Regions from separate parts of the Rhizobium sp. P43 genome, predicted to be linked through region 3. Evidence: predicted binding sites of a transcription regulator. Region 3 holds the regulator's gene; each other region holds the start of a gene.
What was found. Region 3 encodes LexA, which represses DNA repair genes until DNA is damaged. Its sites were predicted from a motif close to TGTTCNNNNTGTGTTCNG; they were not measured.

Region 1 (3,277 bases), 350 kb from region 3:
CAGCGAGAAGCGGAGCGGGTCGACATCGGTGATGGTCAGCGCATAGGCGACCAGCGAGCCTGCACCGGAACCACGACCGGGGCCAACAGGGATGTCATGCTGCTTAGCCCATTTGATGAAGTCCGAAACGATCAGGAAGTAGCCGGGGAACTTCATGCGCTCGATGACCGAGAGCTCGAATTCCAGCCGTTCGCGATAGTCCTTCTCTTCGTAACCCGGTGCCATGCCGAGGGCTGCCAGGCGCTGGTCGAGCCCCTCCTCCGCCTGGCGGCGCAGTTCGAGCGCCTCCTCGCGCTCGGCCTCTTCCGGATCGTCGCTGCCGCCGGTGAAGCGCGGCAGAATGGGCTTGCGGGTATCGAGGATGAAGGAGCAGCGACGGGCGATCTCGACCGAGTTCTCGAGCGCCTCGGGCAGATCCGCAAACAGCTTCATCATGTCCGCCCGGCTCTTCAGATAATGATCCGGGGTCAGGCGAAAGCGATCGTCATTGGACACGATCGCGTTGTGGGCAACGGCCATCAGGGCATCATGGGCGTCGTAATCGTCCTTGGCCGGAAAGAAGGCCTCGTTTGTCGCGACCAGCGGGATGTCATGCTCATAGGCGAGCTGCACCATGCGCCGCTCATGGGTGCGGTCATAGTCGCCATGGCGCTGCAATTCGACATAGAGCCTGTCACCGAACAGATCCTTCAAGGCCAGCAGACGGCTTTCCGCCTGAGCGCGATGGCCATCCTTCAGCAACCTGTCGATCGGGCCACCCGAAGCACCCGTCAGCAGGATCATGCCTTCGGCGCCGCTTTCCCGGAACCAGGACAGTTTCACATGCACGGGCTGGCCGGCATCGCCGCCGAGATAGGCGCGACTGACGAGATCGACCAGCCGCTCGTAACCATCGGCATCCGAGGCCAGGACAACGACCGACGGCAGGTCCGGCATATGGCCGTTGCCGCCGCGCTTTTCGCCGGCGCCATCCTCCATGTCGATCGACAGCTGGCAGCCGATGATCGGCTGAATGCCGTCGCCCAGCGCCTTCTGGGAGAATTCGAGCGCGACGAAGAGATTGTTGGTGTCGGTAATGGCAATTGCCGGCTGATTGTCGGCCACTGCCTTGCCGAGGATCTTTTTCAGCGGCAGCGCGCCTTCGAGAAGCGAATAGGCGGAATGCACGCGCAAGTGCACGAAACCCGGGCCGTCACCCAGTCCACCGGACGCTTCCTTACCGACGCTGTCCTCGCCCATACCGCTTCATTCCTCATTGTCTGAATCGGTCGGGATTTTCGGTCTTCGCGCCTGCGAAGTCCAGAAGGAAGTCGGGCGGCAAAGCCTTCCTCACCAGCTTTGCCGCCCGCAATTTTCAGAGAGCCATCATCAAAAGGGCCATGCTGGATACGAACACGGCCATCGAGGCAAATGCAGCAACGTCACGAAGTATTTCAGTCATGCGCGTCTCCTGTCTCTTTATGTTTTTATTTTGTTCTCATCCTGTTCCATTGTCAACCCAAAAAAACCTGTGAGCTCGGTGGAACAAATTTGACCGAGGCTCAACAGGTTCAACGATGAGAGCAGGAGATAAGGAGGTCAGAGCTCGAGTTCGACGACCTTGCCGTCCACCAGGGTCACGCAGCGGTCCATGCGCCGGGCGATCTCGTGGTTGTGAGTGGCAATCATCGCCGAGAGGCCGGACTGGCGGACCAGGGCCTCAAGGGCGGAGAAAACGTAACTTGCCGTATCGGGGTCGAGGTTGCCGGTCGGCTCGTCTGCGAGAAGAACCAGGGGCGCATTGGCCACAGCACGGGCGATCGCCACGCGCTGCTGCTCGCCGCCGGAGAGTTCGGCCGGACGGTGGTCGGCACGATGGCCGACTCGCATATAATCCAGAAGCTGCTTGGCACGCTCGGCCGCTTCGGCCTTGGAAAGCCCGGCGATCAGCTGCGGCATCATCACGTTTTCCAGCGCGGAGAATTCCGGCAGGAGGTGGTGAAACTGATAGACGAAGCCGATCGACTTTCGACGGATGGCGGTCCGCTGCTCATCGCCGAGTTCCTGGCAGGCAACGCCGCCCACCGTCACTTCGCCACCGTCGGCGTGCTCCAACAGACCCGCGACATGGAGAAGCGTCGATTTGCCGGTGCCGGAGGGCGCCACAAGGGCGACCGTTTCACCGGTGCGCAGGGTGAAATCGGCGCCTTTCAGGATGGAGAGCACGGTCTCGCCCTGGCCATAATGGCGATCAATGCCGGAAAGCGAGAGAACCACGTCTTTTGCCATTATCTCGGCATCCTCATTCGTAACGCAGGGCCTGGACGGGATCCAGACGCGAGGCCCGCCAGGCCGGGAAGATGGTCGCCATGAAGGACAGGCTGAGCGCCATCACGACCACGGAGATGGTCTCGCTGACATTCATGTCGGCTGGCAGCTGGCTCAGGAAGTAGAGTTCAGGATCGAAGAGCACGGTGCCGGAGACCCAGGAAAAGAACTGGCGGATGCTCTCGATGTTCAGACAAACGATGACACCGAGAAAGACACCGGCGAGCGTGCCCGCAGTGCCGATTGCGGCGCCCGTCATGAAGAAGATGCGCATGATGGCGCCCGAGGTGGCCCCCATGGTGCGCAGGATGGCGATGTCGCTTGCCTTGTCCTTCACCAGCATGATCAGGCCCGAGATGATGTTGAGCGCGGCAACGAGCACGATCAGCGTCAGGATCATGAACATCACGTTGCGCTCGACCTGGAGCGCCGAGAAGAAGGTCTGGTTGCGCTGGCGCCAGTCGGTGAGGAAGATCTGCCGGCCGGCTGCTTCCTCGATCTGCGGGCGAAGCTCATCGACGGAATCGGGATCGGCGATAAAAAGCTCGATCGACTGGACGATGCCCTCGACATTGAAATAGAGCTGCGCCTCTTCCAGCGGCATGTAGATGATAGAGGCGTCATATTCCGACATCCCAATCTCGAAGATCGCCGAGACCGGATAGGACTTGACCCGCGGATTGACGCCAAGCGGCGTGATATCGCCTTCCGGGGAGACCAGCGTGATCGTATCGCCGGCCGACAGGCCCAACTGGGCTGCCATGCGCGAGCCGACCAGCACGCCCTGCCCCGTGGCGAAGCCGACCATGTCGCCCTGACGAATGTTCGAGGACACGACGGTGAGCTTGGTCAGATCATCCGGACGAATGCCGCGCACGAGTGCACCGGTTCCTGCCCCTTGACGGCCCGAGGCGAGCGTCTGGCCCTCGACGAGAGGCAGCGCCATGGTCACGCCGGGAACGGCCGCGAA
Region 2 (3,277 bases), 2.1 Mb from region 3:
TTCGAATTCGGGGTTGCCGTTGAGGTCTTCGGCCTTGCGCGACCGGAAATGGGAGAGCACTGGTATCGCCACGCGACAGCCGCGATCGAGCCGGGGCCGCTGCGCGCCGCCGGCGGTCTGACGGTCAGCGCTTCCGGCGGGCTGGAACTCTTGGCAGAGGCGGATCTGATCGTCGTGCCCGGCTGGCGCGGGATCGACCAGCCGGTCCCAGCCTCGTTGATCGAGGCGCTGCGAGCGGCCCATGTCCGGGGCGCACGCCTGATGTCGCTATGCTCCGGCGTGGCGGTGCTGGCCGCGACCGGCCTCCTCGATGGCCTGAAAGCCACGACCCACTGGCGCTATGCCGACACGATTGCGCAAAGACATCCCGACGTCCATCTCGATCCAGATGTGCTTTATGTCGACGAAGGCCAGATTCTGACGGCCGCCGGCAGTGCGGCCGGCATTGATCTCTGCCTGCATGTCGTCCGCCACGATTTCGGCACCGAGGCCGCCAACAGCGTTGCCCGTCGTCTTGTGGTCCCACCCCATCGGGAAGGCGGACAGGCACAGTTCATCGTCAAGCCTGTGCCACAGGAGCGCGAAGGACAGCGGATAGGCCCGCTGATCGACTGGATCGAGGCCAATCTGCAGCACGAGGTGACACTCGCCGAAATGGCCGCACGGGCGGGGATGAGCAACCGGACCTTCCAGCGCCGCTTTCGCGACCTGACAGGCCAGAGCCCCGGTGAATTCCTCATGACCCGCCGGCTGCGCCACGCCTGTGACCTGCTGGAGCGCAAGGCAAGCCTGCCGCTCGACGACATCGCGATTGCTTCGGGCTTCGGCACACCGGCAACGCTCCGCCATCATTTCCGCACGCGGCTGCAAACCAGCCCCGCCGCCTACCGGGCACGGTTTGGACACTCGGGCTGAAATCCCTGGGATGATGAGCCGAAATCAGCGATCGGCAGCCGCGGCCTCTTCGGCGCTTTCCTCGATCCTCTCCATGTCGTCATCGGACAGACCGAAGTGGTGACCGATCTCGTGGATCAGCACATGGGTGATGATATCGCCCAGCGTTTCCTCGTTTTCGGCCCAGTAGTCGAGGATCGGCCGGCGATAGAGGATGATGCGGTTCGGCATCATGCCGGTTTCCATCGAAAAACGCTCGGAAATCCCGCGTCCTTCGAACAGGCCGAGCAGGTCGAAAGGCGTCTCGAGCGCCATGTCTTCGAACACTTCATCGGTCGGGAAATCGGCGATCTCGATGATGAGATCGCGGCTCAGGTCGCGGAACTCCTGGGGCAGGTGCCCGTAGGCCTCGATCGCCAGCGACTCGAATGTGCTGATCGTCGGGGCGTGCCGTTCGCGCCAATCCTCGCTCTGGTCTATGCGGGCCATGAGTACTCCTTACTGCCGGCAGATATAGGATGTTTGCGAGCGTATTTCGAGAGTGAATTCAACCGAGGAATAAATTCTTATCTGAATCCGGTTGACTCTTTTAGAAAGCTCTGGAATCCATAGGGAACAAATAGAGAACAATTCATCAGGAGAGATCGTCATGGGCGAGAGCCCTCAGGCGCGCGAGACGCTTTTTGCCTTGCGGGAGGCGATTGCCCGGATCGAGGGAAAGCCGGACCATGCCGCACGCCTGACAGCCCAAGGCACGGCTGACAGATCGGCATCCGTCCATTCGGACGGACAGCGTGAAAAGCAGGATCTCTTCGACACACTGATGCGGGACATGCTGGCCCGCGGCACATTGCTGGAGCTGCGCGGGCAGAAGCTGCAGCAGGCAGGGAGCGTGACAGGTCTCGGTCTGGCCATGGCCCTGATGGCGGCGGAAACGAAAGGCGTCGGCCGGCAAAGGCTGCTCTTCATCGCCGATCCCCAGGTGGTGCGCGAAGCCGGCCTTGCCTATGCCCCCGGCCTCCTGGATTTCGGCCTGACCTCCTGCGCCCTGGTGCATGCCCTGCCACGCCGCATCGAGGATGCGCTCTGGCTCGCCGAGGCAGCCCTTGCCTCGCGCGCCTTTTCGACCGTGCTTCTCGAAGTGCATGGCAATCCGAAGAAATTCGGCCTCACCGAAAGTAGGCGCCTGAGCCTCAAGGCGCGAGCCACCGGTGGCAGGCTGTTGGTACTCCGCCAGGCCGGCGAAGAAGAAGCATCGAGCGCCCTTCTTCGCCTGTCTGTCGAACCCGCGCCGGCGGCGGCGCGCCATCTTGCCGACGGGTCCCTGCTGGGCGGCAGCATAGGATCCCCCGTCTTTCGCATCACCCTTGAAAAATCCCGCATCCCGGGCTCACCCGAACTCATTCTGGAGTGGAATTCCGATGACCGCCGCCTTCGCCTTTTCGAACAGCTCGCACCCTCAGGCCTCGGATCGCCGCATTCTGTCGCTGTTTTTCCCAAGGCTCCCGACCGATCGCATCGCCCGGCGTCGCTGGGGTCTCTCATGGCGTTTACCCCCCGGCTCGACCGCGCATCCTGAGCGCGCGCCGCTGGTCTGTGCCGGCCGCTCGGCCAATAGCATGCGCATCACGGCGCTGGATGAAAGCGCCGAAGGCTTCGGTCTGCGAACCGGCCAGGGCCTGGCGGAAGCCCGCGCCATCTGTGCAAACCTCGACGTGGTCGAGGCTGATCCCGCCGCCGACCGCGCTCTGCTCGATGCCATCGCCGACTGGTGTGACCGCTATACGCCGCTGGTTGCCCTCGACGGCGAAGACGGCCTGATGCTGGATATCACCGGCTGCGCCCATCTTTTCGGCGGTGAGGAGAGGCTGATCGAGGATGTCGATCGCCGAATGACGGCTTTCGGTCTTGCTGTCCGCATCGCGGTCGGCCCGACACCGGGTCTCGCCCGGGCCTGCAGCCGCTTTGACGGCCCACGGCGCGTCACTCCCACGGAGGCAGTGTCGGCGCTTTACCCCTTGCCGATCTCGGCCCTGAGGCTCGACCCGCAGACGGTGATGAACCTCGCCCGTGTCGGCCTGAAGACCATCGGTGACATCATCCCTGCCCCGCGCCCTCCGATCACGCGTCGCTTCGGCCCGGAACCCATGCTGCGTCTAGACCAGGCACTCGGACGGGAAGGAGAGCCGATTTCGCCGAGGCGGCATGTCCCCATCTTGTCGGCCGAACGACGGCTTGCAGATCCGATCATGACCGAGGATCAGATCCTCGATATAGCCGGTCGTCTCGCGGCAGGTTTGAAGGTCTCGCTCGAAGCCCGGGGGGAAGGCGGGCGCTTGTTCGAACTCCTGGTCTTCAGGGTCGATGGAAAGGTCTTTCGCAT
Region 3 (3,277 bases):
GCCTTTTTCCAGCCTTTGCGCATCGCTATCCAATCAAGAAAATCGCTGCTGCCGGCGCGCTTCTAGCGACCACCGGCTACGTGCTGATATCCGGTTACCAGGTCTCGGCACTGCGAGCCTATCTGATGACGGCTATCATGTTGGGCGCCGTGCTCTTCGATCGCCCCGCCGTCAGCCTTCACAATCTCGCGCTGGCAGCGACGGCTATCCTCGCGGTGCAGCCTTCTGCGGTTATGGGACCAAGCTTCCAGATGTCGTTCGCCGCAACCGCCGCCCTGATTGCCGGTTACGCCGGGTGGCGCGCGCGACCGCGAGCGATTCTCCCCCAGGCCAAGTCGCTGTCGCTGCGGATCGCCTCGGGCAGCGTCAAATTCGTCGGGGGCACACTCGCGACGTCCCTGATTGGCGGGGTCGCAACGGCCGTCTTTGCCATTAGCCATTTCCACCGCCTCTCTACCCACGGCTTGGAAGCCAATCTGGCAGCCATGCCGCTGATCTCGCTCGTCGTGATGCCCTCGGGTTTCATTGCCATGCTGCTGATGCCCTTCGGGCTGGATGCGCCATTCTTTTGGATCATGGGGCAGGGGCTGGAATTGGTGCTCGCCGTTGCCTACGAGGTTTCAAGTTGGGGCGGCGGCTATGTGTTTCCCCGACTGCCAGACATCTTCATGCTCGGTACGATTGCCGGCATGCTCTTGCTGACCCTATTGAAGACGCCGATCAGGCATATCGGGACGGCCTTGATCGCCTGCACGATCGCCGTCACCTGGTTTGGTCCGAAGCAACCCATCGGGGAACTGTTGATCAGCGAGGACGCCCGCCTCGTTGCGCTCAGACTGGGCGAGGGCGAGACGACTAAGGTGGCCGTCAACAGAGCCGGCCCGCCCGCCTTCGTTTTCGATCAGTGGCGGCCTGTGCTTGGCATTGGAGAGGCGATCCCCCCGACCATGCTGTCCATCGGCCCGCTGCCGCCGGCACCCGACAGAGGATCGCAGCAAAGTCTCTCTGCGGATCAGCGGCGAGACGCGCAGGAGATTCTGGATGTTCTTCGTGCTTCCGCCGTAACGAGCCATTTCACTTGCATCAAGCAAGCTTGCACCATCAAACTGAGAAATGGCACCACGCTTCTGACGCTGGAGCGTCCCGATCTCGCCGGAACGGCCTGTGACCGCGCGGACATTCTGGTGCTTTCGGCACGCATCCGCATGCAAGGCTGCCGCTCGGGCGCGTTGCTGATCTCAGAAACCAGCCTTCGGGCCACGGGATCCCTGGAGATCTCAGGACTTGATGGCGATCGAAACGCCATCAACATCATCCCCGCCTATCACGGGCCACCACGTCCCTGGACTGCGCACCGTCTTTACGACTGGCGCACAGGCTCAATGGCGACCGCACATGAATTCAGCAACGGCGCGCCCGAGGCACACCGATATGCAGCTCAATGATAGCGTCGAATGAGACCGACCAGCTTGCCCTGTATCTTGACGCGATCCGGCGGGAATATTCGGGTCTCGTAGGCCGGGTTGGCGGCTTCGAGGGCAATCGACGCACCGCGGCGACGAAAGCGCTTGAGCGTTGCCTCTTCATCATCGACCAGCGCGACGATGATGTCGCCCGGATTGGCATTCGACGCATTACGGATGATCACGGTGTCGCCGTCGAGAATGCCGGCTTCAATCATCGAATCCCCCTTCACCTCAAGCGCGTAATGCACGCCGGAGCCAATCATCTCAGCCGGGACGGTGATGTCATGCGTGTTGTTCTGGATCGCCGAAATCGGCACGCCCGCTGCAATCCGGCCCATGACGGGCACCGAGACGGAGGCGCCATTGTCTTGCTCTGTGGACTTGACGGGCGCAGCAGGCGGCGGCGGCGCCTTGCCGAGACTGCCCTCGATCACACTCGGCGCAAAGCCGCGACGCGGTTGAATGCTCGGCGAATAGGCTTCCGGAAGCTTGATGACCTCCAGTGCCCGCGCACGGTTCGGCAAGCGCCGGATGAAGCCCCGTTCTTCAAGCGCCGTGATCAACCGGTGGATGCCGGATTTCGATGCGAGGTCCAGCGCGTCCTTCATCTCGTCGAAGGACGGCGGGACACCCGATTCCTTCATCCGTTCGTGGATGAAGAGAAGCAGTTCCTGTTGCTTGCGCGTCAGCATATGTGGTGCCCCTAAGATGAAACAAAGCCAGAACAGACACTATATGTTCCAGTTGTGTTCCGCAAGTGGATAAATTTTCGTGAAGAACGGGTGAGAAAATGCGATAGCCCACGGAAAGGCTATTCAAACCGTTGGTTCGAAGCGCCTCAGAGCCGTGGTCGATAAGCCCCGGGAGGCACCGGGGAACCATCTTTCAGGATGTTGTTAATGCTCAAGGATATCGAGAAGCTCGTTCTGGGGAAGTCGTCATCTGATCTTTCCTCGGCCGAGAAAAACGTGCTGAAGCGAGCGCGCGAGCGTCGGACGGTCTCCACCAACGCCGGTGAGGATTTTCTCGCCAATGCGAGCTTCGGGGAAAGACTTGCCGACGCAATTGCAAGGGTCGGCGGGTCCTGGGGCTTCATCATCAGCTTTATGCTGTTTCTCGTCTGCTGGGTGATTCTCAACACCGTGATTCTGGCCAGCGGGGCCCTCGATCCCTATCCTTTTATATTTCTCAACCTGCTGCTTTCTATGCTTGCGGCGATCCAGGCGCCCATCATCATGATGAGCCAGAACCGCCAGGCGGAGCGGGATCGGTTCATGGCGGCCAAGGATTACGAGATCAATTTGAAGGCGGAGATCGAGGTCCTGGCGCTTCATCACAAGATTGACGAGCAGGTCCTGACAGAACTGCGTGAGGCCCGCCAGGAGCTGAGTGCTCTGCGTGCGTTGATCGAGAACCTTCAAAATCAGAACCGCCTTTCCTAGATGCAAGGCGTCCTCAGCGAGCAGAAGACGAGATTGTCCATGTCCCAGACGTCTGGTGCGCCCCGCGCAATTGATCACCTTGTTCTGCCTGTCATTGATCTCGACACCGCTCGATTAAGGCTCGCGAACCTCGGCTTTACGATTGCGTCGGATGCGCGCCACCCCTTCGGCACGGAAAACGCCTGCGTCTTCTTCGGCGACGACACCTATCTTGAACCGCTGGCCGTGGGCAGCCGGGAGGACTGTCTCGACGCGGTGCGCAGCGGCAATGTCTTTGTCGCCCGCGATCAGGCTTTCCGCTTTCGCCACGGCGAAGGCATGTCAGCCCTCGTGGTCAAGACCGTCGATGCCATGGCGGACGATGCGCGG

Region 1: a site for LexA is predicted at 1,462-1,479, ahead of dnaE (DNA polymerase III subunit alpha). Genes of this name have one in related genera too.
Region 2: a site for LexA is predicted at 1,506-1,523, ahead of AC1PUL_RS19315 (metallopeptidase family protein). Genes of this name have one in related genera too.

Annotation. Positions count from the first base shown of each region.
Region 1 covers NZ_CM161539.1:1,960,303-1,963,579, forward strand. The annotation lists gene dnaE (DNA polymerase III subunit alpha) at 1-1,239, opposite strand, end outside; gene AC1PUL_RS09830 (ABC transporter ATP-binding protein) at 1,579-2,268, opposite strand; gene AC1PUL_RS09835 (lipoprotein-releasing ABC transporter permease subunit) at 2,282-3,277, opposite strand, start outside.
Region 2 covers NZ_CM161539.1:3,881,205-3,884,481, reverse strand. The annotation lists gene ftrA (transcriptional regulator FtrA) at 1-915, shown strand, start outside; gene AC1PUL_RS19315 (metallopeptidase family protein) at 940-1,383, opposite strand; gene AC1PUL_RS19310 (hypothetical protein) at 1,544-2,473, shown strand; gene AC1PUL_RS19305 (Y-family DNA polymerase) at 2,514-3,277, shown strand, end outside.
Region 3 covers NZ_CM161539.1:1,612,909-1,616,185, reverse strand. The annotation lists gene AC1PUL_RS08010 (ComEC/Rec2 family competence protein) at 1-1,445, shown strand, start outside; gene lexA (transcriptional repressor LexA) at 1,439-2,158, opposite strand; gene AC1PUL_RS08000 (DUF1003 domain-containing protein) at 2,366-2,908, shown strand; gene AC1PUL_RS07995 (VOC family protein) at 2,948-3,277, shown strand, end outside.